Regions from separate parts of the Priestia sp. TGN 0903 genome, predicted to be linked through region 2. Evidence: riboswitches for the same ligand, from Rfam matches in the RefSeq annotation. Region 2 holds a riboswitch; each other region holds the start of a gene.
What was found. A riboswitch is a leader RNA that binds a small molecule or an ion and turns the genes downstream of it on or off. The one in region 2 is predicted to bind cobalamin.

Region 1: it holds a riboswitch for cobalamin, as region 2 does, so the genes downstream of both, ACRPLY_RS19310 (ribonucleoside-diphosphate reductase subunit alpha) here and ACRPLY_RS13275 (cobyric acid synthase) in region 2, are expected to answer to the same signal.
Region 3: it holds a riboswitch for cobalamin, as region 2 does, so the genes downstream of both, nikA (nickel ABC transporter substrate-binding protein) here and ACRPLY_RS13275 (cobyric acid synthase) in region 2, are expected to answer to the same signal.
Region 4: it holds a riboswitch for cobalamin, as region 2 does, so the genes downstream of both, ACRPLY_RS00575 ((2Fe-2S) ferredoxin domain-containing protein) here and ACRPLY_RS13275 (cobyric acid synthase) in region 2, are expected to answer to the same signal.

What each region holds. Positions count from the first base shown of each region.
Region 1 covers NZ_JBOZGL010000005.1:358,850-366,415, forward strand. Annotated here, with positions in the region: gene ACRPLY_RS19305 (ribonucleotide-diphosphate reductase subunit beta) at 1-372, opposite strand, end outside; gene ACRPLY_RS19310 (ribonucleoside-diphosphate reductase subunit alpha) at 389-2,632, opposite strand; cobalamin riboswitch at 2,766-2,951, opposite strand; gene menC (o-succinylbenzoate synthase) at 3,230-4,333, opposite strand; gene ACRPLY_RS19320 (o-succinylbenzoate--CoA ligase) at 4,337-5,800, opposite strand; gene menB (1,4-dihydroxy-2-naphthoyl-CoA synthase) at 5,883-6,701, opposite strand; gene menH (2-succinyl-6-hydroxy-2,4-cyclohexadiene-1-carboxylate synthase) at 6,718-7,527, opposite strand; gene menD (2-succinyl-5-enolpyruvyl-6-hydroxy-3-cyclohexene-1-carboxylic-acid synthase) at 7,531-7,566, opposite strand, start outside.
Region 2 covers NZ_JBOZGL010000003.1:440,487-448,052, reverse strand. Annotated here, with positions in the region: gene ACRPLY_RS13280 (FecCD family ABC transporter permease) at 1-722, opposite strand, end outside; gene ACRPLY_RS13275 (cobyric acid synthase) at 928-2,454, opposite strand; cobalamin riboswitch at 2,547-2,726, opposite strand; gene ACRPLY_RS13270 (YdcF family protein) at 2,874-3,437, shown strand; gene ACRPLY_RS13265 (APC family permease) at 3,496-5,067, opposite strand; gene ACRPLY_RS13260 (nitroreductase family protein) at 5,492-6,139, opposite strand; gene ACRPLY_RS13255 (hypothetical protein) at 6,340-6,576, opposite strand; gene ACRPLY_RS13250 (glucose 1-dehydrogenase) at 6,713-7,462, opposite strand; gene ACRPLY_RS13245 (DHH family phosphoesterase) at 7,484-7,566, opposite strand, start outside.
Region 3 covers NZ_JBOZGL010000008.1:97,974-105,539, forward strand. Annotated here, with positions in the region: gene rarD (EamA family transporter RarD) at 1-766, shown strand, start outside; gene ACRPLY_RS22760 (TatD family hydrolase) at 829-1,599, shown strand; gene ACRPLY_RS22765 (lmo0937 family membrane protein) at 1,632-1,769, opposite strand; gene ACRPLY_RS22770 (YfmQ family protein) at 1,957-2,400, shown strand; gene ACRPLY_RS22775 (GNAT family N-acetyltransferase) at 2,975-3,502, opposite strand; gene nikA (nickel ABC transporter substrate-binding protein) at 3,572-5,113, opposite strand; cobalamin riboswitch at 5,257-5,447, opposite strand; gene ftsZ (cell division protein FtsZ) at 5,450-6,454, opposite strand; gene ACRPLY_RS22790 (tautomerase family protein) at 6,814-7,203, opposite strand; gene ACRPLY_RS22795 (hypothetical protein) at 7,371-7,529, opposite strand.
Region 4 covers NZ_JBOZGL010000001.1:104,686-112,251, reverse strand. Annotated here, with positions in the region: gene ACRPLY_RS00600 (cobalt-precorrin-5B (C(1))-methyltransferase) at 1-355, opposite strand, end outside; gene ACRPLY_RS00595 (precorrin-8X methylmutase) at 359-1,006, opposite strand; gene cobK (precorrin-6A reductase) at 1,012-1,779, opposite strand; gene ACRPLY_RS00585 (sirohydrochlorin chelatase) at 1,776-2,696, opposite strand; gene cobJ (precorrin-3B C(17)-methyltransferase) at 2,714-4,336, opposite strand; gene ACRPLY_RS00575 ((2Fe-2S) ferredoxin domain-containing protein) at 4,350-4,730, opposite strand; cobalamin riboswitch at 4,832-5,011, opposite strand; cobalamin riboswitch at 5,130-5,308, opposite strand; gene ACRPLY_RS00570 (hypothetical protein) at 5,455-5,613, opposite strand; gene ACRPLY_RS00565 (M42 family metallopeptidase) at 5,966-7,003, opposite strand; gene ACRPLY_RS00560 (cation:dicarboxylate symporter family transporter) at 7,111-7,566, opposite strand, start outside.

The sequences.
Region 1 (7,566 bases), on a different contig from region 2:
CGAATGATTATGAACCACTTCTTGCTGCGCTAAAATAATCATTAGAGCGTTAATCGAAGAATCGGTTACATAGTCAGCTACTTTGCTAGCATAATCTGATTGAATACTGTCCAGTAGCGCCAGCAGGCCAATAATTTTTAGAAAGCTCTCTTGTTCGTCAGCGGTTAACTGAGGGAACTGTTTAATATCTTGACCCATATTAATTTCAAACGGCGTCCAGAAATTAGCTAGCATACGCTTGTATTTAGGGAACGCCCATGAAAATCGGACGTCATCCCAGTTTAGAATATTGGAGCTCTTGCCGTTGATGATTCCTGTCGAACGGTTCGGAGCTGTTTCGTTCATTAATTCTCGTTTTAACATGCTTGTCATCAATTATTCACTCCTTTTAACTATGACAGCTTTCACATTCTTCAATGACTTCACTTGATGTTGAACGTACGTAATAGGTCGTTTTTAATTTTTCTTTCCATGCCGTCATATGAAGATCCAGCAGCTCTTTTGCTCGGATATCATTTTGTACATATAAATTGAATGAAATAGATTGATCAATATGACGCTGGCGCTTGGCGTTTTGCTTAATGCTCCAGTGCTGATCAATTAAATAAACGGACTTATAATACCAGTTTGTTGCTGGCGATAAATCTGGTGCCGTCACTGGGATTTTATAGTTTTTCTTTTCCTCTGAATAAAACTTACGGAAAATCGGATCAATACTTGCCGTAGAACCCGCGATAATAGATGTTGATGAATTAGGTGCTACAGCCATTAAATATCCATTTCTTATCCCATTGCTTTGAACTTCGCTACGCAGTTCACTCCACGCTTCGCTCGTGTATTCACGTGTTTCAAAATAAGCGCCTGACTCAAAATCTGAGCCTTTAAATAATGGATATGCGCCTTTTTCTTTAGCTAAGTTCATGCTTGCCTGCACGGTTAAGTAAGAAATTTGTTCATACAATTCATCGCAATATGCTACCGCTTCATCTGTCTCCCATGCTATTTTCTTTAAGGCAAGCAAATGGTTCCAGCCAAATGTGCCAAGCCCTACTGCGCGGTACTTTTGATTCGTTAGCTTTGCTTGAAGTACCGGCAAATCATTTAACTCAATAACATTATCAAGCATGCGTACTTGAATTGGAATTAAACGTTCAAGTACATCTTCAGTTACGGCTCTCGCTAAGTTAATAGAAGAAAGATTACATACAACAAAATCGCCCGGATTCTTTGTAATAATAATTTTTCCGTCTTCCGTAATTTCCTCTGTTACGACCGTTGTACTTTGGTTTTGCGTGATTTCTGTACATAAGTTACTGCAGTAAATCATGCCCGCGTGTCGGTTTTGATTAGCTCGGTTAACCGTATCACGATAGAACATATAAGGAGTTCCGGTTTCAAGCTGCGAAAGCATAATGCGCTTGAAGATCTCAATAGCAGGCACTGTTTCTCTTGAAAGCTGTTCATTGTTTACACACTCAGCGTAACGAGTGCGGAACGAACCGCTGCCTTCTTCTTCATCATAAAAATCTTCTAACGAGTAGCCCATCAGCGTACGAACTTCGTGAGGATCGAATAAGTGCCAGTCTTCACGTGCTTCTACTTTTTCCATAAACAAATCTGGCAAACATACGCCAGTGAATAAATCATGCGTGCGCTGGCGTTCATCACCATTGTTCAAACGCGCGTCTAAGAATGAAAAAATGTCTTTATGCCAAACGTCTAAATATACGGCAATAGCTCCTTGTCGTTGACCTAGCTGATCGACACTTACAGCCGTATTATTTAGCTGTTTCATCCATGGAATTGTTCCTGATGATACGCCTTTAAAACCTTTTATATCACTTCCTCGGCTTCTAATATGACCGAGGTAGACACCAATTCCGCCTCCATTTTTACTAAGCGTGGCCAAATCTGTATTGCTATCATAAATACCGCGTAAGCTGTCATCAATCGTATCAATAAAGCAGCTAGATAGCTGTCCGTAGCTCTTTCCTGCGTTTGAGAGTGTTGGTGTGGCAACCGTCATATATAGACTAGAAAGCGCCCAGTACGCTTCTTTTACTAATGCTGTTCGATTTTCTTTCTTTTCTTGAGACATCAGCGTCATAGCAATGATAAGAAAACGTTCTTGCGGTAATTCGTATACACGCTTATCATGTGATGTCGCTAAATAGCGATCTGCTAATGTCAGCAATCCAATGTATGTAAATAAACGATCGCGTTCAGGAATAATGACTGAAGCAATTTCATTAATTTCTTCTTCTGTATATGTTTTTAATAGCTGTTTATTATAAATGCCGATTTTTGTTAGTTCTTGAATAAGCTGATAAAACGAACCGTACTTCTCTTTTTTATCATAACCTCGGTTGTCCGCTGCTTTTCGATATAGTTCGTTTAAGTAGACGTCTGCCGCCACGTACGTCCAATCTGGTTCTTCCATTGAAATACGCTCTAGGGCTGCCAAAATTAGTACGTTTGCAACCTTTTCGTCCGTCATATTTTCCTTTACTGTAACAGTTTGAATAACCTTTTCCTCATACAAAGAAAAATCAAGCTGCGTAAATTCTTTTTTTAAACGTTCAATATATGCAGTTAATTCATGTAGAATTGTAGGCTTTAATGTATTCACCATAAATATGGCTCCTCTCTTCACTTCAAAATAAAAAATCGCTCACCGTACCTCGGTGAGCGAATAGAACGAAGATAGAAGAAGACACTAAGTCTTTTCTCAATCCTCGCTCTACCCTCTCACCTCCCGAAGAAGATAAAACGACATAAAAAAGGCAGGTCTCCTGACTTATGCTTCTTTTTACTTTAAGGCCTTCCCATGATGTTTACTCACAGTGGATCTCCTTATTTCATCAGCATTCACAGTTGCGGGGACAGCTTTGGATTTTCACCAAATTCCCTTTTAAGTCTTTTTATCAGACACCTTTTTCACTGGAAAACACAAAATATAGTATTTTATTATTGTTTAACAAACAACATATTGTGTTATGTTATAAACACATTATATAGGACAACTTAGAAAACTATCAACCTATTTTCAAAAATAATTTTGTTTTTTACGATAAAATCCTTCGACTTTTTTCATCAAACTACTCCATCATAACATGTTTTGACACGCTTGATGGAACAATGTGCTCTTTTTAAAAAATTTGTCCTATTTTTCTACTAAACATTGCCAACATCAATAAAAAAACCGTTTTTCATAAAAAACGGTTTTTAATTATTTGTATTCTTTTTCAAATGCTGTGATTGTTTTGATAAACTTTTTATCAATATCGTATCCGATCCCCGGTTTTTCCTTCACCTTTATTACTCCGGCTTCTACCTCTACTTCGGGCTTAATAATATCTTTTTCCCAATAGCGAGACGACGCAGAAATGTCACCTGGTATCGTGAAAGAAGGCAGTGTGGCAAGGGCGATGTTATGAGCTCGTGAAATCCCGGCTTCTAACATTCCGCCAACCCAAAGCCTTACACCATGTAGGGCGCATAAATCATGAATTTTTTTTGCTACAGACATTCCGCCAACTCGACCGATTTTCACATTGATAATCTTGCAGCTTTTTTGTTCGATTGCATGACGTGCATCTTCATAGCTCACAATACTTTCATCTAAGCAAATCGGCGTCTTCATTTGCTTTTGTAATAATCGATGATCAAGGATATCATCCGAACTTAACGGCTGTTCGATCATCATTAAATTCAATTCATCTAGTTTTTTCAATGAATCACTATCGCTTAACGTATAGGCTGAATTGGCATCAGCCATAAGAGGAATGCTTGGAAATTCATCTCGAATTTGTTTCAGTAGCTCATAGTCAGCGCCTGGCTTAATTTTCACTTTAAAGCGCTTATAACCATCTTTCATATAAGTCTTTATTTGTTCTTTCATGATGGAAATATCATTTAAGCCAACTACCACTCCAGCTTCTACAGCAGGCCTTATTCCGCCAATTACTTCAGCTAAGGGCTTATTTTGGCGCTTTGCATACAAATCCCATACAGCACAGTCCAAAGCTGCTTTAGCCATGTTGTTCCGCTTTAGAGGTTTGAATAACTTTTGAACATCCTCTGGTTTTTGAAGCTGCTGGTGAAGAAGCGAAGGAATTAAAAAATCGTCTAACATATGAAAACATGTCTGAATCGTTTCTTCCGTATACCAAGGAGATGAAAAAGCAACGACTTCTCCCCATCCTGTAAATCCTTTTTCATCTTCTACTTCAAGCAAAATCAATTCTCGATCCTGGACCGTACCATAGCTTGTTGAAAAAGGAGAAAGAAGCTTCATGTCAATTTTATAAAGATGTACTTTTTTGATAATCATCGATTAAATTCCTTTCTGTATGAACGATGATAGCTTCCGGCGTATGATTTTATTAGAGGCCGTTCGCGGCAGCTCCTCTACTCGAACGAAATACTTTGGAAGTTTGTACTTTGCTAAAAATTGTTGAATGTGTAAAGATAACTCTTCATCTGAAACGTCTTCGTTTATAACAATGCATGCTGCAGGAACTTGTCCCCATTTTCCATCGGCTACTCCCGTTACACCGGCCTCTTTAACAGCGGGATGCTTCAACAAAACATTTTCAATTTCAGCTGGATATACATTTTCTCCACCTGAAATAATAAGGTCCGAGCGTCTGTCTAATACATATAGAAAGCCTTCTTCATCCACTTTCCCGATATCTCCTGTATAGAACCAGCCTTGTTGAAGGGCTTTTTTAGTAGCTTCAGGTTTATTTAAATATCCTTTTGTAACATTTGGACCTTTAACAATGATTTCTCCTGCTTCACGTGTTTCATTTCCATTCTCATCTACAATTTTCATTGCACACGGAAATAATGGTTTACCTGCTGATCCCAGTTTTCGCAAACTATCTTCAGGTGAAAGCGTAACGAACTGTGAAGATGTTTCTGTCATTCCATACGTTTGATAAACAGGAATTTCTTTATTCACACAAGCCTCTAAAATAGTAAGCGGTGCGGGTCCTCCTCCTAAAAGCATACAGCGAAATGTATTTGGATATTTACGTTCAGCTAATTCATCCAGCATATTCGATAGCATGGAAGTGACAACCGAAATAATTGTTACTCCTTTGTTTTCAATGGCTTCATTCACCGCTCTTGCTTCAAATCGTTCTTCTAAAATGATTTTCATTCCGTAAAAGACGCTCCGCATTAAAATGGATAATCCGCTAATATGAAACAAAGGAACCGCTATAAGCCAGCAGTCTTTTTCATTTAATCCTAAATTAAGCGCTGAACCAATGGAACTCCACCAGTGATTTCCATATGTCTGCAGCACTCCTTTTGGATTACCTGTTGTTCCAGACGTATACATAATGGTGAACGTCTCCTCGAGATTCCACGTTTTCTGAAAATACGTTTCTGTTTCTGGAGAACTTTTTAAAGAAGATAAAGGAAGCTGAGTAATGGAACTTTGGAACTCTCTCGTTAAAAATGCTTCATCCGTAATAAGCAACGACACGTTTGCATCTGTTAGCTGATAATTGATTTCTTCATTTGTCAAACGCGTATTGACGAGCAGCACCCGAGCGCCAATATAAGAAACCGCATGTAAAATCTCAATAAACTCCACGCTGTTTTTCATGCATAAAGCAATGGTATCACCTTGCTTTACACCGTTAAACGAAAGCTGCTGCGCTACTTTTTGAACACGCTTATGAAGCTCTTGAAAAGTAAGCGACGTTTGCAGTGTTTCTACCGCCACTCGGTTTGGCGTCAAATATGCTCTTTGCATAAGCCCATTAGGAATCGTTTGGCCACTCATAAATTTCTCTCCTTTTTATACTAATTAACTAAATCAAATTGAAAAAACAGCCTGATGATAATCACCAAGCTGTTTCAGCTGTTTAAGGGAAACGTGGGAACTGTTGGAAGTCTGGATTGCGTTTTTCCTTAAATGCATCGCGACCTTCTTTTGCCTCGTCCGTTGTGTAATAAAGAAGCGTTGCGTCACCCGCAAATTGCTGGATACCAGCTAAGCCGTCCGTATCAGCATTAAATGCTGCTTTTAAGAAACGAAGAGCGGTTGGACTTTTTTCTAACATCTCTTCACACCATTGAATTGTTTCAGCTTCAAGCTGTTCTAATGGAACGACCGTGTTTACTAATCCCATGTCTAGTGCTTCTTGAGCGTTGTACTGACGGCATAAGAACCAGATCTCACGCGCTTTCTTATGGCCTACGATGCGAGCTAAGTAACCAGAGCCATATCCTGCATCGAAGCTTCCAACTTTAGGACCTGTTTGTCCAAAGACTGCGTTATCCGCTGCAATTGTTAAGTCACATACAACGTGAAGAACGTGGCCTCCACCAATTGCATAGCCTGATACCATTGCAACAACCGGCTTTGGAATTACGCGAATTAAACGCTGTAAATCTAGAACGTTTAGACGTGGAATTTCATCTTCTCCTACATAGCCGCCGTGACCGCGAACTCTTTGGTCTCCGCCTGAGCAAAATGCTTTATCCCCAGCACCTGCTAATACAATTACTCCAACGCTTGCATCGTCACGAGCATAAGCAAATGCATCGATCAATTCCATTACTGTTTTTGGACGGAATGCATTGTGCACTTCCGGACGGTTAATCGTAATTTTAGCGATTCCGTTATATGTTTCGTATAAAATGTCTTCATATTGACGTACTGATGTCCATTCAACTGTCATCTTTATTTCCTCCTAATTATGTAGTAGCTAAGAACTCACTTACTATTCTACCAAAAATCTCGGGTTGTTCCACGTGAATTGCATGGCCTGTCCCTAAAATAATTTTAGAAGTAGCATTTGGTATTAATGTTTGCATTTCTTTGGAAATTAAACAAAACTTTTGATCTACTTCTCCTGTAATAAGCAAAACCGGCATCAACAGATCGTCCAGCTTCTCCCAAAGGGACGGCTGGACTCCTGTTCCCATTCCTTTCAAACTGTTGGAAAGGCCGATTTCTGTATGCGAAAGTCTTTCTTGACGCACCGCTTCTTGAACATAGCTAGGCAATTGCTTTTGAGAACGAAAAAGAGGGATTTCCTCCCAAAAGTTCACAAATTCTTCAATTCCATTTTTCACAATGCGGCTCGCCAGCTGCTCATCTTTTTCTTTTCTTAGCTTTTGTTCTTCTCGCGTTTTTAAACCAGGCGATGCGCTTTCTAATACCAACTTTTTCACAAGGTGTGGATATCGCTGAGCAAATGAGAGAGCAAGCCTTCCTCCCATCGAATATCCAATTACATTCACCTGTGATAGAGATAGCTGTTGAAGCAGCTCATGCAGTGCTTCAACAACTGCTTCCATTGAATATGGTTTGATTTCTTTCGGAGCTGCTGATTGGCCATGACCAATAATATCAACAGCAATCACTTGATAGTCTTTAACGAATTTCTTCATAAAGGTACGCCAGGTTTGAGAAGAACCGGTAAAGCCGTGAAGAAGCAGCAGCGGCTCTCCTTTTCCCTCGGTGTGCACATAGTAAGATACACCATTTAATTGATACATCATTGCTTATTCCACACCGTTTGACAAATTTATTTCCTCGGA
Region 2 (7,566 bases):
GCGGATTGATCGCCAAATGCTAAGCCGTTCAGCTCTTTCACATGTAACAGCAGCATAATCGTACCGACTAAAAAGAACGGCCCTAAAATTTGAATATGCGACCATCCTCTCATTGATACGCTTCCCATTAGCCAATATAAAACCTGCCTTACATCTTCTTCAGGAGAAAGAGCTACAATTAATGAAATAAGCGCGCTCATAAAGGATGATAAAATAATCCCCGCTAAGATGATGGTTTCATTGGCCAAATTGCCGCTTGCGAGTTTCGTAATACCAAAAACTAAAAGAAGAGTAATAAAACCAGATACGATGCCGACTACAGGCAGCGTGAAGATAGACAAACCAAAAATACTCCAGTGAAAATAAATTGCCATGACAGAGCCAAGGGTTGCACCTGAGGAAACTCCGATCGTGTAAGGATCTGCAAGAGAGTTTCTTAATAGCCCTTGAAAGGCAGCTCCTGCTATTGAAAGCGAAGCTCCTACTAAAAATGCCACCAGTACTCTTGGAAAACGAATTTGCCAAATGATTAAATCCATGTTTTCCGGACCGTGATATAAGGATAGTCCGGTAAGGTGGCCAATAATAATTTTGATTGTATCTCCTACGGTTAACGAAACTGTACCAATAAATACTCCCATAATCACCGAAGTACATACAATAAATAAACTGACTATGTATAAAATAGATGCTTTGTTTAAAAAAATACGTTTAAAAATCAATACTTTCAGCTCCTCTAGGAAACGAGGCGTGATGTTTTACATTACATTAACCATTCATTTTCCTGTCCATAAACCATGTTTCCATCCTACATAGTATTGGAAACAATCATCTTTTATTTGTTACGAGTGCTAGACTGTTGAACTAGGCAACGTAGAATAGCGTACTAAAGTTCTCGGTGAAAAAACAAGCGAAAACCTCTACAAGCTACACTTTTTGTGCTTGCTCCGGGCTTTTATAGTTGTCTATTAAATGATACAGCTTTTCCATATCTACAGCTTCTCTCACATATGCTGCTGCTTTTGAAAAAGACTCCTCTTTTTGCAGGCGACTGTTGAATGTATCCGTAATAGGCGGCAATTTTTTAAGTTTACGAATTTGATTAAGCAAAGCTCTGCGCAAAGCATCGTTATGAAACACATCATGAACATACGTGCCAATGATGTTGTCTTTAACCGTTCCTTCTTTTTGATCATCTACCACCGCAAAGGCTTCCGTTATGCTTTTAGAAACCGTCTTTCCCATATGAATTTCATAGCCTTCAATCGAAACCTTCTCACTCTCTAACTGAACATATCCAGAAACTCTTTCTGTTTTTTTGCTGGTTGTCATAACGGTTTCCACTGGAAGCAAACCCAGCCCTTTAATAGATTCAATCCGGGACTCTACTGCATCGGGGTCCGTAATTGTCTCGCCTAACATTTGATATCCCCCGCAGATGCCAATAACGTGAGCGTTTGTTGCGTTCAAGACTTGATTAATGGCTAGAGCCAGGCCGCTTTCTTGTAAAAACTGCGCATCTTCAATCGTATTTTTGCTTCCTGGTAAAACAATTAAATCAGGCGTACCTAGTTGTGATGGCTTGGTTACAAGTCTCACATGACAGTCTTCTTCTAAGCTTAGAGGATCAATGTCCGTAAAATTTGAGATGCGAGGATACGAGATAACCGCAATATCGATTTCTTTTAACGGATTCACAAGCGTTGAGTAATTTCTGAGTGATAGCGAATCTTCAGCGTCAATTTCCACGTCGTGCATATAAGGAATCACTCCTAGTACCGGAACTCCCGTGTATTCTTCAAACCACTTCAACCCCGGTTTTAAAAGCTCTAAGTCTCCTCGGAATTTATTGATTAACACTCCAATTACTCTAGGTTTATGTTCATCTGGAAGCAATTGAAGAGTACCCACCAGACTCGCAAAAACCCCTCCTTTATCAATGTCTCCTACTAACACAACAGGGGCTTGGGCTATCTTTGCTACGCGCATATTTACCAGTTCCCGATCGTTCAAATTCACTTCAGCAGGACTTCCAGCACCTTCAATCACAATTCGATCATAATGATTGGCAAGCTCTTTATAAGACTCCGTGATAACGTTCAAACCTTCATTAAAAAATTCTTGCCGATACTGAAAAGCAAACATATTACGAAGCGGCTTTCCATGAACGACAATTTGAGATTCATGATCACGAGTTGGTTTAATTAAAATAGGATTCATATTGGTTGTTGCTTCTACTCCAGCCGCTTCAGCTTGAATTCCTTGCGCTCTTCCAATTTCTTTTCCATCCATTGTAATGTATGAATTAAGCGCCATATTTTGCGATTTAAACGGTGCAGTTTGATAGCCGTCTTCTTTAAAAATACGGCAAAACGCTGTAGCAATCATGCTTTTTCCAGCGTCTGAGTGCGTTCCTTGAATCATAAGAGGTTTTCCTTTTTTCACTTTTTCCACTCCCTATCACATAAAAAAACCTTAACTGTAAAAGTCAAGGTTTGGTCATGCGCTCATTAACACATTGTCTTGACTTATTTCTCCCACCGAAAAATAAGGGGTTTTTAAAAGCAGGTCTCCTGGCTTATGCTTCATTTTACTTCTGCATCCTTCCTAGTTTGACTAGTGGGTCTTTGCAGGTTCATCCACATTTACAGTAGCGGGGGCTGCACCGGATTTACACCGATTTCCCTATTATCCTCCTTAGAGGCACTTTTAAAATCATTTATTCTTTATTGTAACGAATTTTATAACCATTCACAATAACGATTTTCTTCTATTATTATATATTACTGTGTTTATACTTATTTGGGTCTCGTATGCTATAATAACAATTATTTTCCAAACATCTTATGAAATAGCTAGGAAGGTGCTCGTAGTTGAAGAAAAAAATCATTTATATCTTTATTAGTTTGCTTGTTCTTTATGCTGTAATCATGTCTTTTTGTATGTATCAAACCGCTCATCAGCCTGTTCCGCAAAAAGCAGATTATGTGCTCATTTTAGGTTCGAAAGTAGACGGAGATCAAATGTCTCCTAGTTTAAAAGAACGAGCAAAAACGGCTTTATCTTATTTAAAGACTCATAAACAAACAAAAGTTATCGTAACGGGTGGAAAAGGATCCGATGAAGAAATTTCTGAAGCAGAAGCAGCCTATCGTTTTCTACGAAAAGAAGGAATTAAAAAGAATCGAATGATAAAAGAGGATCAGTCAACTTCTACTTTTGAGAATTTCACTTTCACTAAAAAGAAAGTTGATATTCAACACAAAAAAGTCGTGCTTGTTAGCAGTGATTTTCATTTATTTCGCGCCTCTATTATTGCCAAGCGTCAAGGTTTTGACGTTTATCCTTTAGGTGCAAAGACACCAAATTCAATTAAACTTCAAGCCTACTTTCGTGAGTATGCTGCTATCTTAAAAACGTGGCTGTTTGATAAATAAATAGAGTACGCCCCTATACAAACGAAAAACACGGCATGAATTCATGCCGTGTTTTTTATTAATCATCCGTATCGATAACTGCTTTTGGCAAACCCGTGTATTTCGCCCAGTAGAAAATACCGATTGAAACAAGAGCAATTAAAATTAAGTCAAGCGGGTTGCTTAGCACACCTTGTCCTCCACCAAATGAGCCTAGGTAAGAGATAACAAGCATAATAATATAATAAGCAACTAGCCACCAAGCAGATTTAAGCTGCTGTGCAAATTTTACAACGTCAGTTGGTACGTATTTCTTAAATGCTACGTAGATAACAACCATTAGAAGCTGTGATCCTAGAAGCCAAGAAATTGTCGTCCATCCTGACCAATATACGATGTATGAACAGAAGATAAATGACACAGGAGCAATAACGCTCATGCCTTTTAATTTGAAAGGCTTTTTAAGGTCTTTTGCATTTACTCTGAATGCAGCAGCTGAAATTGGCGCAATCGCATAAGACAGAATAAGTGCTACTGAACATACGTTTACTAGCGCTTCCCAAGAAGGAAATGGCAGTGTCCAGAATACGGACATTCCAAACGATAGCCATAGTGACGCACGTGGAATTCCTGTTTTCTTATCTACTTTTGAGAAACGTTTAAATAGTGTTCCATTACGAGACCAAGCATAAACTAAACGAGAAGTTGTATTCATGAAGATGTTCCCGTTACCGCCTGGTGATAAAATAGCATCAAAAATAACAAGCGTTACTAACCAGCCAAGGCCTAAAATAAGTGCAATATCTTTAAATGGTAAAGAGAATTGCTCTTGAATTGTTCCCCATCCTCCTGATAGCATATCAGCCGGAATGTTACCAATGAACAATACTTGCAGTGCTGTGTAAATAATCGCTGAAAGTACAATACAGATAATGAGCGCGATTGGAATATTACGCTGCGGGTTTTTAACTTCACTGGCTACAGAAACAATAGGGTGAAGTCCTAGGTAAGCAAACATAACGCCACCTGTTGAAATGGCTGCTTGAATACCATTAAAACCAAACGGAGTAAAATCGCCAGTTGTAAAGTTAGCTGATTTAAAGTGATAAGCTAACACGACGATAATTGTAAGAGGAACCGCATATTTGAACACAGATATAATAACATTTGACTTAGCAAATGCTTTTACACTTACGTAGTTAATGATAAAAAATAGCGTTAATAACGCGAACTGAAATAACCAGCCGATTGTAGTAGGCGATTCAGAACCATGTTTAGTTAGACCAGGAAGCCAAAACGCAACATACTGACGTACAGCCGTTACCTCGATGGCAATCAAACTTGTGTAAGCAATAATGGTAATGAATGAAATTAAGTAACCCACTAAATGACCATGTGAGTAAACCGGATAACGGATAATTCCACCGGTACGCGGCAGCGCTGCTCCAAGTTCAGCATACACTAAACCGATAAGTAAAATAATGACTCCGCCAATCAGCCACGAAAAACTTCCGGCTGGACCAGCCTTTGACGCTACGTTACTAACCGCAAATAACCAGGCGGAACCAAAAATAGCTCCCATCCCAATTAACGTTAGGTCAAGTAACGATATTGATTTTTTAAACTTTCCTTGATTTCCTTGATCAGACATAATATCCTCCTTTAAAATTTCCACTCCACATATCTACGCCCTTGCGTCCGATATGGGATTCTTTACATCATCCTCCTCTTACTAAGACCTCACAAGTGGATATGTTAACAAATATTCTCTAAAAAACCAAGTTAAAAACTTTTTTTTTTGTAAAACATCGTTGAATTGCTTATGTATAGCGCATAAATTCCACAGAAGATTTGAGGACTACTCCTCTTATTTAACCGCATTTTTCTTAGGTTAAACATAAAAGAATATTCAAACTATTTACCGTAAAAAAGGGTCTGAGATATAACAAAATCAACCGCTAGAAGCAGCTACATACGCAACGCCTACGCTTGCCATACCAATAAAAAAATCCGAACGATGAATCGTTCGGATTTTGCTTCAACTAAAATAATTTTGTCCGTACCTCTTTTTTTGCTTATTTAAATACTTTTACACGTTCACTTAGTGGTTGAAATTCTTTTTCACCCGCTGGCGCCACAGGATTACCAAATGGCATTTGGGCAATTAATTTCCATGAACTCGGAATATTCCAAGCTGCTTTTACTTCATCGTCAATCAATGGATTGTAATGCTGCAATGTTGCTCCTAGGCCTTCGAGCTCAAGCGCTGTCCAAATCACATGCTGCAGCATGCCTGATGATTGGTTAGACCAAACCGGGAAATTTTCGCTGTAAGATGCGAACTGCTTTTGCAGCCCTTCAACTACTTCTTGATCTTCAAAGAAAAGAACTGTTCCATAGCCGCTTCCGAATAAGTTCATTTTTTGATCCGTATCTGAAAAATTTTCAGCTGGAACAATTTTACGAAGCGTTTCTCTCGTAATATTCCACACTTTATCATGCTGTTCGCCAAATAAAACGACTACGCGTGCGCTTTGGGAATTAAATGCTGAAGGAGTATGTTTCACCGCAAAGTTAATAATTTCTTCAATTTTTTCTTCTGACATTTTTACATTTTTATCAATTGCATAAATAGAACGTCGGTTTTTAATTGCTTCATAAAAATCTTTTCCAACCTGTTGTTGATCACTTGATTTATCAAATAATTTATCTAAAAAACCCATTTTCCACACTCCTAATTGTTTGTTTTTTTAAGCTTAAATTGCATGTTTATACCCTTCCCCCTGATAAAAGGAGATAAACAAGATATAATGAATTCTTATATCTCTAATTCGAGATATTAAACTAAAAAAATATTAATTGAAATTTAATTACTTTATGTAACTTACTTTACAATGATTATTATTACCTGTCAACAGAAAAATTATTTTTTTTTGTTGATCATCAAAAGAGGTTGAGACATAACGAAATGAATCCAATCTAAAATAAACAAATGGGATATATGAGCTGAACCGCTTTTGATACCGCAGTTGATTTCCGTGCACGACTTCGCTTTCCGCGGGCGGCCGCTGAGCCTCCTCGTCACTTGCGTTCCTGCGGCCTGCGGGGTCTCATCTGTTCCGCTTTTTCCGCAGGAGTCTTCGTCGTGCCCTTCAATCAACTGCTAGAAGGAATGAAACAGGTGAAACCTACGTTCACCGTAATAAAAAAACGAACCGCTAATCAAAAATTTTGATCAAGGGTTCATTTTTTCACTTCGTCTAAAATATTTTTATCTCAGCCTTTTTTATAGATACTTAATGTTCATAAATCATCTTTCGCGTCATTCCCCCGTCTACTACGAGGTTAGCTCCTGTTACAAAATCATTTTCGACGTTTGTTAAGTACATACACGCTCTTGAGATATCCGCTGGCGTTCCTACCCGATTAGACGGATGCTGCGTATGATCGATTTCACGAAGGCCATCGTAGTCAGATGTCTCAATCCATCCTGGAGAAATAGCATTTACCGTGATGTTGTCATCACCAAGCGAAACGGCAAGTGCATGAGTTAAAGCAACGATTCCTCCTTTTGTAGCAGCATAGGCTTCTGTATCTGGTTCAGACATTGAAGCTCTTGTAGAAGCTAAGTTTACAATGGAGCCTCCGCTTTCGTTTTTCCTCATCACTTTAGCTGCTTCGCGAGAACATAGAAACACGCTGCGCAGGTTCGTATTGATAATGTCATCCCATTCATCAATGGTTAGCTCATACGGTGATTTCCAGCGAGAAACGCCTGCATTATTAATCAAAATATGTATCGTTCCATACGTACTGACCGTTTTTTCAACGAGATGTAAAATGTCGCTTTCTTTTCGGACGTCTGTTTTTACAAAAATGGCTTCTCCGCCTTGTCTTTGAATAGCTTCTGCGTGACGCTCGCCTTCGGTTTCGTCCACATCTGCCAATACCACTTTTGCTCCTTGTTTTGCGTATGCGCGTGATACATCTTTTCCTATTCCATTCGCAGCTCCCGTAACAACAACAACTAAATCTTTAAATGACATATCATCTCCTCCTTATACGCTTTATTCACTTTTTTCTTCGTCTTTAAACAAGTGATCCGTGACGAAAAGAGCAAATGTTTCAGCCGTTAACTTGCATCCAGAAG
Region 3 (7,566 bases), on a different contig from region 2:
TCTTTTATTAATGACAAAGAAATGGCGTACATACATTACGTTTATAAAAGAAATAGTGAAAAAACCATCCTTATTCTGGTCCCTTTTTACTGCGTCTGTACTTATTAGTGCAAATTGGGGCATTTTTATGTGGGCTGTCATTAATGGAAAAATAGTAGAAGCGAGCCTTGGACAATATATTAATCCCCTAACAAGTGTTTTATTAGGTGTTATTTTCTTAAAAGAGAGATTAAGCGGGGCTCAAATTTTTGCATTTATACTAGCAGGAATCGGCGTCTTAACGCTTAGTCTTCATTATGGTGTGGTTCCTTGGATTTCGCTTAGCTTAGCTGTTACCTTCGGATTATATGGTTTGGCAAAGAAAAAGATTAAAGCTGATTCAACGATTGGATTAACTCTTGAAACGATGGTCATCTCCCCTATTGCATTAGCATACATAGGCTACCTTACGTTTCAATCACACTTGCAGTTTTTTGATTCTTTTTCAACAAGTCTTTTATTAATGGGCAGTGGAGTAGTTACAGCTTTACCACTCCTATTATTCACAAAAAGTGCTAAAAAAGTATCATTATCAATGCTTGGTATTCTTCAATATATTTCACCAACCTTGTCTTTGCTAGCAGGAGTCATTCTATACCATGAATCGCTAACAAAAGCTCATGTTATTGCTTTTAGTTTTATTTGGTTAGCTCTTATTGTTTATACGTTCTCATCTATTACTAAATGGGGGAACAGAAAACAAATAAGAAATAAAGTGGAGGCTTAACAGAATCATACACTCTCTTACGTATTATTTTTAAACAAAATAGGCTGGGAGGAGCATTATTTATGAAACGCATTATTGACTCGCATATTCATCTAGATCAATATGAACAGAAAAGCTGGAAAGACATAGTTGAGCAGGATCCTTCGTTACAAGCGCTTATTTCTGTATCTTCTACATTACACTCTTGCCAACTTAATCAAAAAATCAGCAAGTTATATTCCTGCGTGAAACCTGCCTACGGATTTCACCCTGAACAAATGCTGCCTTCTTCAAATGAATTAGCGGAGCTGTTTGCCTGGATTGATCAAAACAATGAAGAAATGATCGCTGTTGGGGAGGTTGGTCTACCTTATTACTTAAGTCAGACCTATACTCTTTCTCTAGAGCCCTATTTGGAGCTGCTTGAAGCTTTTATTATTCATTCAAAAAAATGGGGGAAACCGTTAATTCTTCACGCTGTATATGAAGATGCTGAGATCGTGTGCGACTTACTAGAAAAACATTCTGTGCCTAAAGCTCACTTCCACTGGTTCAAAGGAGCTAAAAAAACCGTTGAACGAATGAAAAACAACGGCTACTATATTTCCGTTACACCTGATATTGTATATAAACCTAAAATCCAAGCGCTTGCCACAGATTACCCTCTTGACTACTTGATGGTCGAAACAGATGGTCCGTGGCCATTTGAAGGACCTTTTCAAAACCAGACAACGGTTCCATCAATGATGCATCAGTCCGTTCAGGAAATAGCACGTCTCAAAAGGGTTTCTGTAACGGAGACATATGATTTTTTATATCGAAATACAGCTCATTTTTATAATCTCTCCACATAAAAAGCCTTTCCCTAAGGAAAGGCTTTTTATATCTAAATTCGTTTCACAAGTTTTACGATCAGCACAATCACTGCAATGACAAGAAGAATGTGAATGATGCCGCCGCCAATATGAAAAACTAATCCTAATAACCAAAAAATAAATAAAAGTCCAATAATCGTCCACAACATAATTTTTTCTCCTTTTTTATATGTAGTATTTGTTATAATTTTATATTTCCCTAAATGTGCATAAATAAACGCATTTCATATACATCTTTTCACTAAAGAAGGTTCACATAATGTACAAAAAGCAATCATGTTCTCTGTGGTAAAATAAGTATGTAATCTTATTTAATTTAAGCGGAGATGATTAACTATGACATGGATTGTATTACTTTCCATCATTCTTGTAAGTGCACTCAAAATATTAATAACGTGTCTTCCAACTCCAGTGGTCAAATGGCTTATGACTAAATTTCAATTACACCCAACACTTGATGATCAAAACGCTACTGTCACAGTTGATGGGAAACATTTAGAAGGCAAAGACAAAATGCAAGTGATTGATTATTTTAATAAAGCAACATTTTTAAAACAATATTATGTCCATGAAGGAAATAAGGACTATTATAAACACCTAGAAGACAGTGAAACTCCACTTGTTATCGATACGAAAAAAGGGAAAAACGATGTTCGACTATGCGTATATAGCTATCATGATCATGTCGACGTCGTGAAACAATACAAAAAGAAGATTATCGCCTACAGCCTTCTGTCTGATCACCTTCAAAAGCAGTCCATAACAGCTGACCTAGCTTAAACCAGTCGCCTACAAGGCGGCTTTTTTAGTTTTTAGGTTTAGTTTGAAGTTACCTTATTTAAAAATACCAAACTTTAACATTAATTCTAATGCTATAACATAAATTAATAGAATTTTCTAAATTTTTAAGAGGTGATGGATAATGCTTTCTTTGTTAGGGTTTGGAATGATTGCTACTTTTCTTTCTTTTCAAGTGGGCCTTTGGGACAACTATTATCATGACAATTACAGCCATTTTAACGAACGCTGTTTCCCTTTAGACTTCTACTATAAAAAAAGGAAGCCGACTACCATAAGGCAATCGGCTCACACATGTAGGATATTGATTTAACACTAACAAAGTACAACACAACACTAGTAATTATATAATATATTTCATTATTTTGAAAGCGATTTCATATATATTTTTAAAAATATTTTGTTACTTGTTTTTTATAGAAAAAAACCACGTTTCAGCCAATTCGAAACGTGGTTCTTTTCTGTAAGGACTTGCCCTACAGGCTATAAATGTAAGTTACGTTCATTATAGCATGAGCCCATATACAGATTCCATGGTAATTACTGTATGATCTCGTTACGTTACGACTCGTTGTATTTTTCTGTCCATGTGCAGCGTATTCCATGGTTCGTCCTGTTCAGCTAGCCTTTTGATAAAGCCTTGTGAAGCCCAAAAAGGAATAGCGCCAGGTAAGAAAGGATGAGTATGCAGATACAGCGTGTCATAAAAATGACTTTGGGCAAATTGTTCAACTGCTTTTAACAGCTGCTGTCCAATGCCTAGACGCCGGTACGCTGGATCGACATAGCATTTTACAATCTCAGCTGCAGTTCTATGTTCATATCGCTCTTTTAATGCATGAAACCGTCCATCGTAAGCGTATAAACCAATGGTTCCAATTACTTGTTGATTTTCCGTAACAGCTGCAAAAAAAGCAGCGTCTTTCGCTTGAACGTAATGTTCATTAAAATGAAGCAAATCCACAGGAAGCTGATTTTTTTCCAGTATAGGAAATAGCTCATTCCGCATATTCATGACAAACTGAATCACTTCAGCATCCTTTTCTTTTACTTCTTTAATTTGATACATTTGTACTTCTTGCACGTTTACTGTCACATCCTTTTAACGATCATTGTATACTTTTTCTTTTCTCTGCTTATGCTGCAATGTTAACTACGGCGTTACGTCTAAATGCTGAGTCAGCATATAATACTCGCTTGGATTTGTTGTCCAGTTTTTCACTTTTTGATTATAAGCAACAACAATGTTTGGATGTACAATCGATGACGTCAGCATTTTTCTATTAATCAAAGCGGTTGCTTGTTTGGCTAACTGATCTCGTTTTGCGTCATCTACTGTTGAATTTAACTGTTCTATCATTTTTGTTAGCGTATCATCATTAATCCGGCTGGCATTTAAACCACCGCCGGGCAAATAGTTCGTACTTAAATAATAGCTGGCATCTCCTCTAGGTGCTGTGATAAGGCTGTACAATGCTAAATCCCAATCATCTTTTGCCATTACATATTCATCGCTATCTTCAACTAGTTGAATCTTAATAGTAATTCCTAACTCTTTGGCATTAGACTGTATAAGCTGAGCAATTAAAGGCAGTTCTGGCAAAGAACTGTATGTGACAAGAGAGAGCGATAGTGGCTTTCCATTTTTAATTGCTTTGTCATTTTTGATTTGATAGCCTGCTTTCTCTAAATATTTTTTAGCAGATGTCATACCTCTTTGCTCATTAGCAGTACTATCAGCAAAAGGAAATTGGGGTAAAAATGGACCTCGAGCCGCTGCCGCTTGATTGTTCATGATGCTGCTAACAATTTCTTTTCGGTTCAATAAGGTATCGATAGCTTTTCTTACATTTTCGTCTTTTAATGCGTCATTAGTTTGATTGTAAAGCAATAAATGGGTGCGCACACTAGGTACTCCACTTACTTTAAAAGACGGATCTGTTTGTAAAGTGCCCAAGCTTTCTAAAGGCGGGCGATAAATAATATCGGCTGTTCCAGATTGAAGAGCAGCAACTCGCGCATTAGCATCTTCGTTAAATCCAAAGATCGCACTTTTCAATTTCACTTTTCCACCCCAATAATTTTCATATCTTTCTAATTTTACTTGATTTCCTTGATCAAAAGACAAGACGCGAAATGGACCCGTACCAATGGGCTTCTTAGCTATATTAGAAGCATTAACATCTATAATAGCTGTATTTGGATGCACTAATTCAGAAGGAAATTTAGGCATTGGTTCTTTTAATGTAATTGTCAGCGCATGACTGTTCGCTTTCATTTCTTTAATATTTAAAGCGTTTTTCATCGCATAACTTTGGTCTATCGTTCTTTGAAGAGAAGACTTAACGGCATTTGCATCCAGCGCTTTTCCGTTTTGAAACGTGATGTTCTTTCTTATCATAAATGTCCATGTAAGGCCGTTATCTTTCGTTTCCCACTTTTCAGCAAGCCAAGGCTTTATTTTTAAATCGTCGTTGATTTTAACAAGCGTCTCCCCTACTCCCCCACGAACTGCTGTATAATTATCGTCCGTATGAGGATCAAGCGTTGCAGATGTAAAATTAAATAAAAACGTCACACTTTTATCCGTTTTCTTTCTTTCTTTTATACTTACGCTCTCTTCATTAGGAGCGCAAGCAGTGAGGCAAAGTAACACGAGAAATATCATAGATACAAGTTTTTTATTATTTATCATTCATTTTTCCACCTTCTATTTTAATACACAAAAAAAGCACTTCTAAAAAGAAGTGCTTGCCTTCACAACAAATTCAGATAAACGTATCCCTTGTTTATCGTATTTTTGATTCTGCCAAAACACCTCCCTATCCTCGTAGGTTATTGTGTGCTGCGATTTATGGCAGGTCTCCTGGCTTCAAGTCATTGCCTTATACCGCCTTCCCGTCTCTAAATAGACAGTGGCTTTTTGACATAAGGCTCCTTGTTACAGTGGCGGGACCGCTCCGGATTTTCACCGGATTCCCTTTTAAGGCAATTGAAAAACAATTGCCACCATAAAAGCTGGTTATTTAATTTAGTAGCGTGCTCTTGAAACTCTAGAAGTGGAAGCTGATGGTGAAATATCTTCATCATCAAATCCAGTGGCAATAACGGTTACCATCATTTCGTCCTTTAAATCTTCATTAATCACAGATCCAAAAATCATATTTAAGTCCTGATCAGAAGCGGACGTGACAATATCTGCTGCTTCCTGTACTTCGTAAAGACTCAGGCTGCTGCCGCTCGTAATGTTCAGCAGCACGCCTCTTGCTCCATCAATCGATGCATCTAGCAGCGGACTAGAAATCGCTTTTTTCGCTGCTTCAATTGCTCGATCTGATCCCGAAGCTCGTCCGATACCCATAAGCGCAAATCCTTGATTAGACATAATTGTTTTTACATCAGCAAAGTCAAGGTTAATCAGCCCCGGAACAGCGATTAAATCTGAAATACCTTGAATACCTTGGCGAAGAACATTATCTGCTTCACGGAATGCTTCAAGCATAGGTGTCTTTTTATCAACGATTTCAAGCAAGCGGTCGTTTGGAATGACAATAAGGGTATCTACCGATTCATTCATCGCAGTAATACCGCCTACTGCTTGCTTGGTACGTTTATTTCCTTCAAACTTGAAAGGGCGAGTAACTACTCCAATTGTTAAAGCATTTAGTTCACGGGCAATTTGGGCAATAACCGGAGCTGCTCCAGTACCAGTGCCTCCCCCCATGCCAGCTGTTACGAATACCATATCTGCGCCTTGCAGTACTTCTTGAATTTGCTCTCTGCTTTCTTCTGCAGCTTCTCTTCCTACTTCTGGATTAGCTCCTGCACCTAATCCTCGCGTTAATGCCGCACCAATCTGCATTTTCACATCTGCTTTAGATAAATTAAGCGCCTGAGCATCCGTATTAACGGCGATAAATTCTACCCCTTGTACACCATGTTCAATCATACGGTTAACGGTGTTATTTCCTCCACCGCCGACTCCAATTACTTTAATTCGCACTAATGGCGATACATCTGCATCAAATCCAAACATTCTAAGTTCCTCCTCAATGATCAAAATTACTTTCTCTTATTATCCGAAAAAACACGTGAAGAACCTTTTACTCCTATGTTTAACGCGTAACTGTTCTTTTGTTTTACAGATTTTATACATTTCTCTTTTAACCTTTAAATCTTTACATCTTTATGTAAAATTATTGTTGTTCTGAAGTTAGTACGCCGAACTCTTTTTTGGTTTTCCCACTCAAAACGGCATATAAGCTTATTGTATCATTCATTTGACAGATGTCTGTATTTAATTTTGAGTAAGATGTGACTAAGAGAATAATATTTTTATAGACAAAATGAGAAAAAGCCCTTAGAAATAAGGGCTTCTCTAGATAATAAACCATTTTATAATTTCCCAGTTAAGAATTGAGCTTCTCCCATACCAAAGCTCCAGTCAGCATTACCGTTTTCAACAATTGAAATCATAATGTCGCTTGGCTGAATTCCGCAGCTTTCTCCCAGCTCTTTTACAATTAATTTGTAAAGAGCTTGTTTTTGCTCTTCTGTTCGCTGTTTGCTCGTCACACTTATAATAACCAAATCCTTGCTTCTCTCAAAGCCAAGACCTGTATCTTCAATAATCATTTCATGAGCAGGATGCTGATGTACAATTTGATAACGATCGCGTTCTGGGACGCCAAAGGCTTCTAGCATCGCTCGATGAGTAGCGTCTAGTAATGCTTTTAACTCTTTTTCGTCTCTTCCTTCTATTACATCAAATCTAAGTAATGGCATACTAAGTAACCTCCAGCTTTTTGTCTAATGTATTATTGCTTTATCATATCACAACTATCATTTGTAAAAAAAAGATATGCTATTCACAATGTGCTCTCTAGTGAAAGAGACCTCAAACTCTTCAATAAAAGCTGAACCTAATAAAAAGAAATGAGCAGCATAACAACTCATTTCATTAGTACAAAAATATTTATAATAAGAGCTAAAATACATGCAGATACAATGGCAATGAGTACGTTCATCACAAGGTTTTGCGAGGATGTTTTAGCTTGTTTTTTCATATCAGCCCGACTCATCTGTTGCTTTTCATGATCACTTTTAGACATCACGTAGCCTCTCCTATTCATCAAAATGTCAGCAGTG
Region 4 (7,566 bases), on a different contig from region 2:
CACCGACAGGAACTGGGAGACCGGGCTTTGTCACACGCCCTACTCCCACTCCTCCATCAATGATAATGTCTGCACCATTACACCACGAAACTTCAGAAATAATCAGCGCTCCGTGCGTGGCATCGGGATCATCTCCAGCATCTTTAATGATGCTGGCTACAGCGCTGCTTGTGCGATACTCGCATTCTTCAAGATGAAACGTAGCAAAGCGACCAACAGGTAAGTAAATCGTTGACTCCTCTTGCACTTCTCCTGAAATTAGCGTAAGCAGAGCTGCTCTCGTAGCTGCCGTTGCACAAGCGCCCGTCGTATAGCCTTCTCTGAGTTTCTTAGGTTCTTTTGGTACTTCCTTCATGTGTTACACCTGATCTGCAAGAATTGAAATTGCATTTAATGCAGCAACCGTTACCGTACTGCCGCCTTTTCGCCCGATGTTTGTAATAAACGGCACGTCAAGTTTGGCAAGTTCTTCTTTCGATTCAGCCGCTGAAACAAACCCTACCGGCAGACCAATAACAAGTCCAGGCTTCGCTTCTCCTTCTTTAATCAAACGAATTAACTCAAGTAACGCTGTCGGTGCGTTCCCAATTGCAAAAATCCCGCCGTCTGCTTCTTTAATTGCTTTTCGCATAGAAATAATTGCACGCGTTGTATTTAAGCGCTTTGCTTCTTCCATTACGTCCGGATCTGAAATATAAACTTTGATTTCACCGCCGTGTTTTTCAATTCGCTGCTTGTTTGTTCCTACTTGCACCATTTGTACATCTGCAACCACTTGCTTGCCGCTGCGAATGGCTTTAATTCCTGCTTGAATCGCATCTGGATGAAACAGCATGCTGCGTCCAAGCTCAAAGTCTGCAGACGCGTGAATTACCCGCTGAACAATTGGGTACTGTTCATCTGTAAACGGATGAGGTCCAAGCTCTTCTGTAATCATTTCAAAACTTTTTCCTTCAATTTGCTGAGGCTGAACAGTTAACGGTTTAAATTCTGTACGAAAATCCATCTCAATCAACTCCTAGTTTGGTTTACTAAAGCATGAACCACTTCTTCAAACGTGGAATACACGGTCCCATACTCAATTTTCGGTCGCCCAATCATAATGATATCTAAGCCTAACTCTTTAGCTGCTTCCACTTTTTCATCCACAGATCCAACTTTTCCGCTTTCTTTTGTGACCATGACCGTCACTCCGTATTGCTTATACAGTGCTTGATCAAACTCTTTTGTAAACGGACCTTGAATAGCAATAATATTTTTTTGCGGCAATCCTAACTGCTGACACTTTTCCATATTATCCAGCCTTGGAAGCATACGAGCAACAAGCCGTACATCTGAAAGAGGAAGGAGCTTTTCTGTAAAAACCTGCAGCGTCTTGCTGCCTGTTGTCAGCATAATAACTCCTTTTTTCTCAGCTGCTACTTCAGCTGCTTCTTCATACGTAGAAACCATCGTCATATTGTCGTAGGTAAAAGCCTGCGAAGCCCGCTCATAGCGTATGTAAGGAATCGATGTTTCAGCAGCCGCACCGATGGCGTTTTTAGATGCTTCTTCGGCAAAGGGGTGACTTGCATCCACAATAGCTTTTACACCATGTTCGTTTATAAAAGTCATCATATCTTCTTGTGTGAGACGTCCAATTTTCACTTTCACTTCTGCTCGCTGTAATTCGATTGCTGCATTGTCGGTTACAACCGTCGCCGTAACGTCGTAACCTTCTTTTTTCACTTGAACAGCTAATGCACGTGCATCGCTAGTTCCCGCTAACAATAAAATCATTTTAACTCGCCGACCTTATCTTCATGGTGGTGATGGTCATGATGGTGATCGTGGTGATGGTGATCGTGGTGATGGTGCCCGTGATCATGATCGTGATGATGATGGTGATCAATATGCTCCATAATGCCGAGGCGATATTGACATGTATCGCAGTTCATTTTCACTTCGCCTTCTAATCCTTCTTCAGCACGTTCTTTTAAAATTGTCTGCAGTTTTGGATGAAAACCGAAATAGCCGGCTAGCTTAAACTCAATGTTTTCATGCTGCATTTTATACTGCTTCACCATTTCTTCCAAACGCTTAATTAGTACTCCTGTAAATAAGAAATACGGGAGAATAACCACTTTTTTAGCGCCCAGTTTTAAACATCGTTCCACTCCTTCATCAATCAATGGAGCGGTCACGCCCATAAAAGAAGTTTCGACGATTTTGTAGTTTGTTTTTTCCCAAAGAAGGCGCGTAATTTTATATAAATCACTGTTTGCATCAGGATCGCTTCCTCCTCGCCCTAAGACAATAACAGCCGTGTCTTCAGCTGGAGTTTCTAAATTTTCTCCTGATTCTTGTAATCTCGTTTTTAAAATTTCAAGGGCTTCTTCATGAACGCCAATGGGACGTCCGTACACGAAGTTTACGTGTGGATATTTTTCCTTAGCTTCATCTATAGCCGCCGGAATATGTATTTTTGAGTGGCCAGCTGGCAAGAGCATAATTGGAACTACAACTACATCTGTCGCTCCTTTTGCCACACATGTATCAATGCCTTGACTTACATTCGGACGTTCAAACTCTAGAAAACACGTTTCTACTAAAATAGATGGGTCCCAATCATGCTTCATAGTCGAGATAAACTCGCGAATTTGATCGTTCCCTTCAGGATCTCTACTTCCATGACCGACAAATAAAACTGATTTCATATAATGCCCTCCCATTTTTAATCTCCACACGGAGCTGGTTCTACTTTTATTTTTGGTGTTATATCTTGATAGTCGAATCCATAAACATTCTTCACACGCTTAAAGAATTTATGAAACCGCTCATTTGGATGACCTTTTTCTTTATATTCATGGACAATGTTCTCCACTATTTCAACAATGTCATCGGGCGCTATGCCTTCCGCCACAATTTGACCTGAATGGGCGTTTCGTCCAACCGTTTTAGCCCCTAAAAATAAGTCAAACGCACCTTTTCTGTAGACAATGCCGATATCTTCTTGAACAGCACCGTAACAGGCCATACCGCATCCATTAATACCAAGCTTCAGCTCTTTTGGCATGTCCATTCCACCGAGACGCTTTTGTAATTGTTCCGTATGCGGGATGGCGTCACTTTTTTCTCCATCACAAAAATCACACGCTTTAATTGTAAACACGTCTCCGACTGGAGATAGTAAAAAGGAAGCTGATTGGAGCTTTTTAATAATCACATCTGGCTGAGCCGTTGGAATTTGCAGTTTGATTTGATGGTCAGGCGTATACTCCATCGTACCTTTTTCACCAACAACTTCTGCTAGTGTTGTCATTTGAACGGGCGTAAACTTCTTATTTGCAAGCCCTGGACTAACTGCCACTTCAAAAATAGACTCAATTGGCTGGTGTACGACCGGTGAAGTAGTTTCACCTAAAATTGCTTGAAGCGCTTCTTCTGCCAGAGCTCGTGAAGCTGCTTTTTCTTCTTTTGTGTTCTGAACATCTTCAATAGCTGAAGCCGTTTGCTTTACAGTCTCCTCTTGATCAAGAGCCCATGGTTCTGCTTCTTTTCGAAGTCGCTGATGCGGTCTTAGCGGCTGCTCTGTTTGGTTGAGGGTATATTTACGCTGATACCCGCGCGGTGTAATCATTAAGTCATCGTAAAAGAACGTAGATGAATTTCCGACAACAACGGTAGTCAGCATGCCTATTTCATGATTTAACATGTCTTTTAAATTGGTCATTACCACTTCTTCACGGTCACGATAAGCGCTTTTCACAAGACCAACAGGCGTATCGGGGGAACGGTATTTTAATAAAATCCTTTGCGCTTCCACAATTTGTCTTGTGCGTCTTCCGCTTTTCGGATTATAAAAAGCTACTACAAAATCTGCTTGTGCAGCTGCTTCGATTCGTTTTTCGATTAACTCCCAAGGCGTAAGGTGGTCACTTAAACTAATCGTACAGGCATCATGCATCACGGGCGCCCCAAGGAGGGATGCGCATGAATTAATAGCCGAAATGCCAGGAATCACTTCCAGCTCTACGCCCGTTTCTTTTTTCCATCCTTTTTCAATCAACACTTCATACACAAGGCCGGCCATTCCGTATACTCCTGCATCTCCGCTTGAAATGACCGCCACGGTTTTTCCCGCTTCAGCTTGCTTTACGGCTTCTTGTGCACGGCTTACTTCTTCGGTCATTCCTGTACTAATAATTTGCTGATTCGTTAATAGTCCTTGAATTAATTCCACATAGGTTTTATAACCAATGATCATATCACTTTCTTGAATGGCTTCTCTTGCTCGCTGTGTAATATGTTCAAAGCTTCCTGGGCCGAATCCAATAACTAACAGTTTACCTTTCATGCTAGCTCCTCCTTTATGCGTTACTTTTTACTTTGTCAATTCCTTCTATGGAGTCACTCTTTTCCGGAGAAACAAAACCGTTTTGATCATATTCATAAATAAGTGATTCCTTTATACTGCAGCCTCCTGCTAAATGTTCTTCAACAATTCGATGAGCTACGTTTTCAGTGACCTGCTTGTACCAATCTCCTGAAGGGTACACGATAGCTACAGGAGCATCTTTGCATCTTCCGTTACAGCGCGTACGGGTTGTGTGAACCGCTTCATCTAGATTCAGTTCAGTCACTTTATTTCGAATAGCTTGCGTGGCTTCTTCTCCACCTTTTCTCATACAGCTGCTTCCATTACAAATCAATACGTGATGTTTTGTTCCATTTAAGTTCCACGTCGTCACACTTATTCGCTCCTTTACTAAAAAAACGCCTCTATCAATGATAGAGGCGCAGAAAAATTCAAACTAAGTTTTTGCACTTCCACCTATATCCCGTAGGGTAAGCTTCGCATTAGAAAAAGGCTGGTTTCCTGACTTCGATTCATCACTTGATTGCGCCTTCCCGAATACAGTGGCATATGCAATCAGCTCCTCTTCACAGTGGCGGGTACCGCGCTGGCTTCACACCAGACTTCCCATTTAACGCAATGTGAACATTGCGCACCTTTTTTGCACGATATGTAGTTTTGTGCTACGAGAAAAACCCGCTTCGCTAATATGCGAGCGGGTAAAACGTCAGAATAAAAGTGTACACGAATGCCACTTTAAGCCAACGTTTCCCTTCCCGCTCCCCGGAGAAATAGAAACTTCACAATAAAGACAGGTCTCCTGACTTGTGTATCATTCTACTTGAGAACCTTCCCGTGATTTTTCCACAGTGGTTATACTCGTTCGTCCACACTTACAGTTGCGGGGGCAGTACTGGTCTTTCACCAGTTTCCCTATTAAGCCTTCTTGGCATCTTTACTGTTGCTGTTTGATATATATGAACCTTTTAAACTATCAGAATAATAGAAGTAACTACCATATCATAGCGTACATTTTTTTTTATTTCAACTCTATTCTTTTCGTAAGATACAAGAAGCTATGAAAAAACAAGAGCATAAAGTCAGCTCTTGTTTTTTCATTATATAGCTACTAATGTTAAATGAGGATCATTATAATACACGACTTCTGAAAGAACTTTACAGCCATTTGTTTTTGCAAAAGCTTCTCTCGCCTGCGTTTCAGTTTCAAATTCAAACATTTTCATTTCTTTTCCAGCATATACCGTCAGTACCCACATGAAAAGATTCGCCTCCGATTATTGTAGTGATCGCTATATCCACATTATGACGAAACCATATCCTTTTGAAAACCCATTCTACAAAACTTGTCACAAGAAACTTTTAAAAATTTAAAAACATTTTAACTTCTGTAAATGAACAAAATGTACAAAAGGTTTAAGCCGTATTATACCTCTTTAAAAAAGGTGCTTTTTTTACCAACTGTTGCTTCACCAGTAAAAAAATATATAGTATTTATTAAAAAAAGAAGCCGGACAGCCGGCTTCTTTTTTAGGAAAGGAAAGTACAGACATCACAGTCCCGTCCTGCTCTTTGTTTTGCATAAAAATACACTAATTAAATATTCCTTTCTTAAAGCAGAACCATGTTCGATTGCACATAGTGGTAAAGAAGCTTGTACGTATGGTTTAATGAATCTTGATGCGTTCTCTCAAACGCATGAGAAGAATCAATTCCTGGACCAATTAAGCCGTGTACGATGTCATGCCCGGCACGAATAGCAGCAGAAGCATCTGATCCGTAAAACGGATAAATATCTAATTTGTACTGAATATCATGCTGCTTAGCTAGCTCCACCAAATGCTTTCTCAAACCGTAATGATATGGGCCGCTTGAATCTTTTACACAAATAGACACGGTGTATTCATCAGTAGATTGTCCATCTCCCATGGCACCCATATCAACCGCTAAGTATTCTACCGTTTGAGGCGTAATATTAGAATTTCCTCCGTATCCAATTTCTTCATTATTTGAAATAAGAAAGTGCGTAGTGTATGGCAGTTCGATCTGCTCTTCTTGAATTGTTTTCATGAGCTGAAGCAATAAAGCTACGCTTGCTTTATCATCGAGATGACGAGATTTAATAAAACCGCTTTTTGTTATTTCTACACGAGGATCAAACGAAACAAAGTCGCCGACTTCAATTCCAAGACTGCGAACATCTTCTGCGCTATGTACTTTTTCATCCAATCGAATTTCTATATTATCTTGATTTCGCTCAGCTTTACCTGCATCTTTATACACATGAACAGATGTTTGATGCATAAGGATGGTCCCTGTAAATACTTCTCCTGCTGACGTTTCGATTTCACAATATTCTCCTTCAATGGAATTGTAGCGGAACCCTCCAATCAAGTCGATTTTCAGACGTCCACTCGGTTTGATTTCTTTTACCATAGCACCTAATGTATCGACATGAGCCGTCAGCATGCGGTGATGATCCGTATCTTTACCGGGAATAGTAGCGACTAAGCCTCCTTTTCGATTGCGATACGTTTGAATATTTAGCTCTTTTACATAGTCTTCGACAAATGAAATCACCTTTTCTGTATTTCCAGAAGGACTGGGAATCGAAACAAGCTTTTTAATTAACTGAACAGTTTCCGTCATTATGACACTTCCTTTGTCTCTCATTTCTTTTATTTTACCATATGTTTCAAAAAAGATAACAGGCAGCTCCAAACAAAAAAGCCAGGCAGCTGCCCGGCTTTTTTGTTTTAAGCTATGTTTGATTTCTTTAATTCATTTGTGTAATTTAATGATTTTTGCTTATCAAACTCGCCTTCAGACTTGGACATTACAATTGCAGCTAAAGCATTTCCTACTACGTTAACTGTGGTACGCATCATATCAAGAATGCGGTCAATTCCTGCAATAAATGCCATGCCTTCAAGAGGGAAGCCCATAGATTCAAGCGTAGCAAGTACAACTACAAACGATGCCCCTGGTACACCAGCCATCCCTTTTGAGGTTAACATTAGCACAAGAAGGAGCTGAATTTGATCCATAATGGAAAGGTCAATGCCGTACATTTGAGCAATAAACAGCGATGCCAGCGCCTGATAAATGGTTGAACCATCTAAATTAAACGTGTAGCCTGTTGGAATAACAAACGATGTAACCGATTTAGAACAACCGAAGTCTTCCATCTTTTTGATAAGAGATGGTAAAAC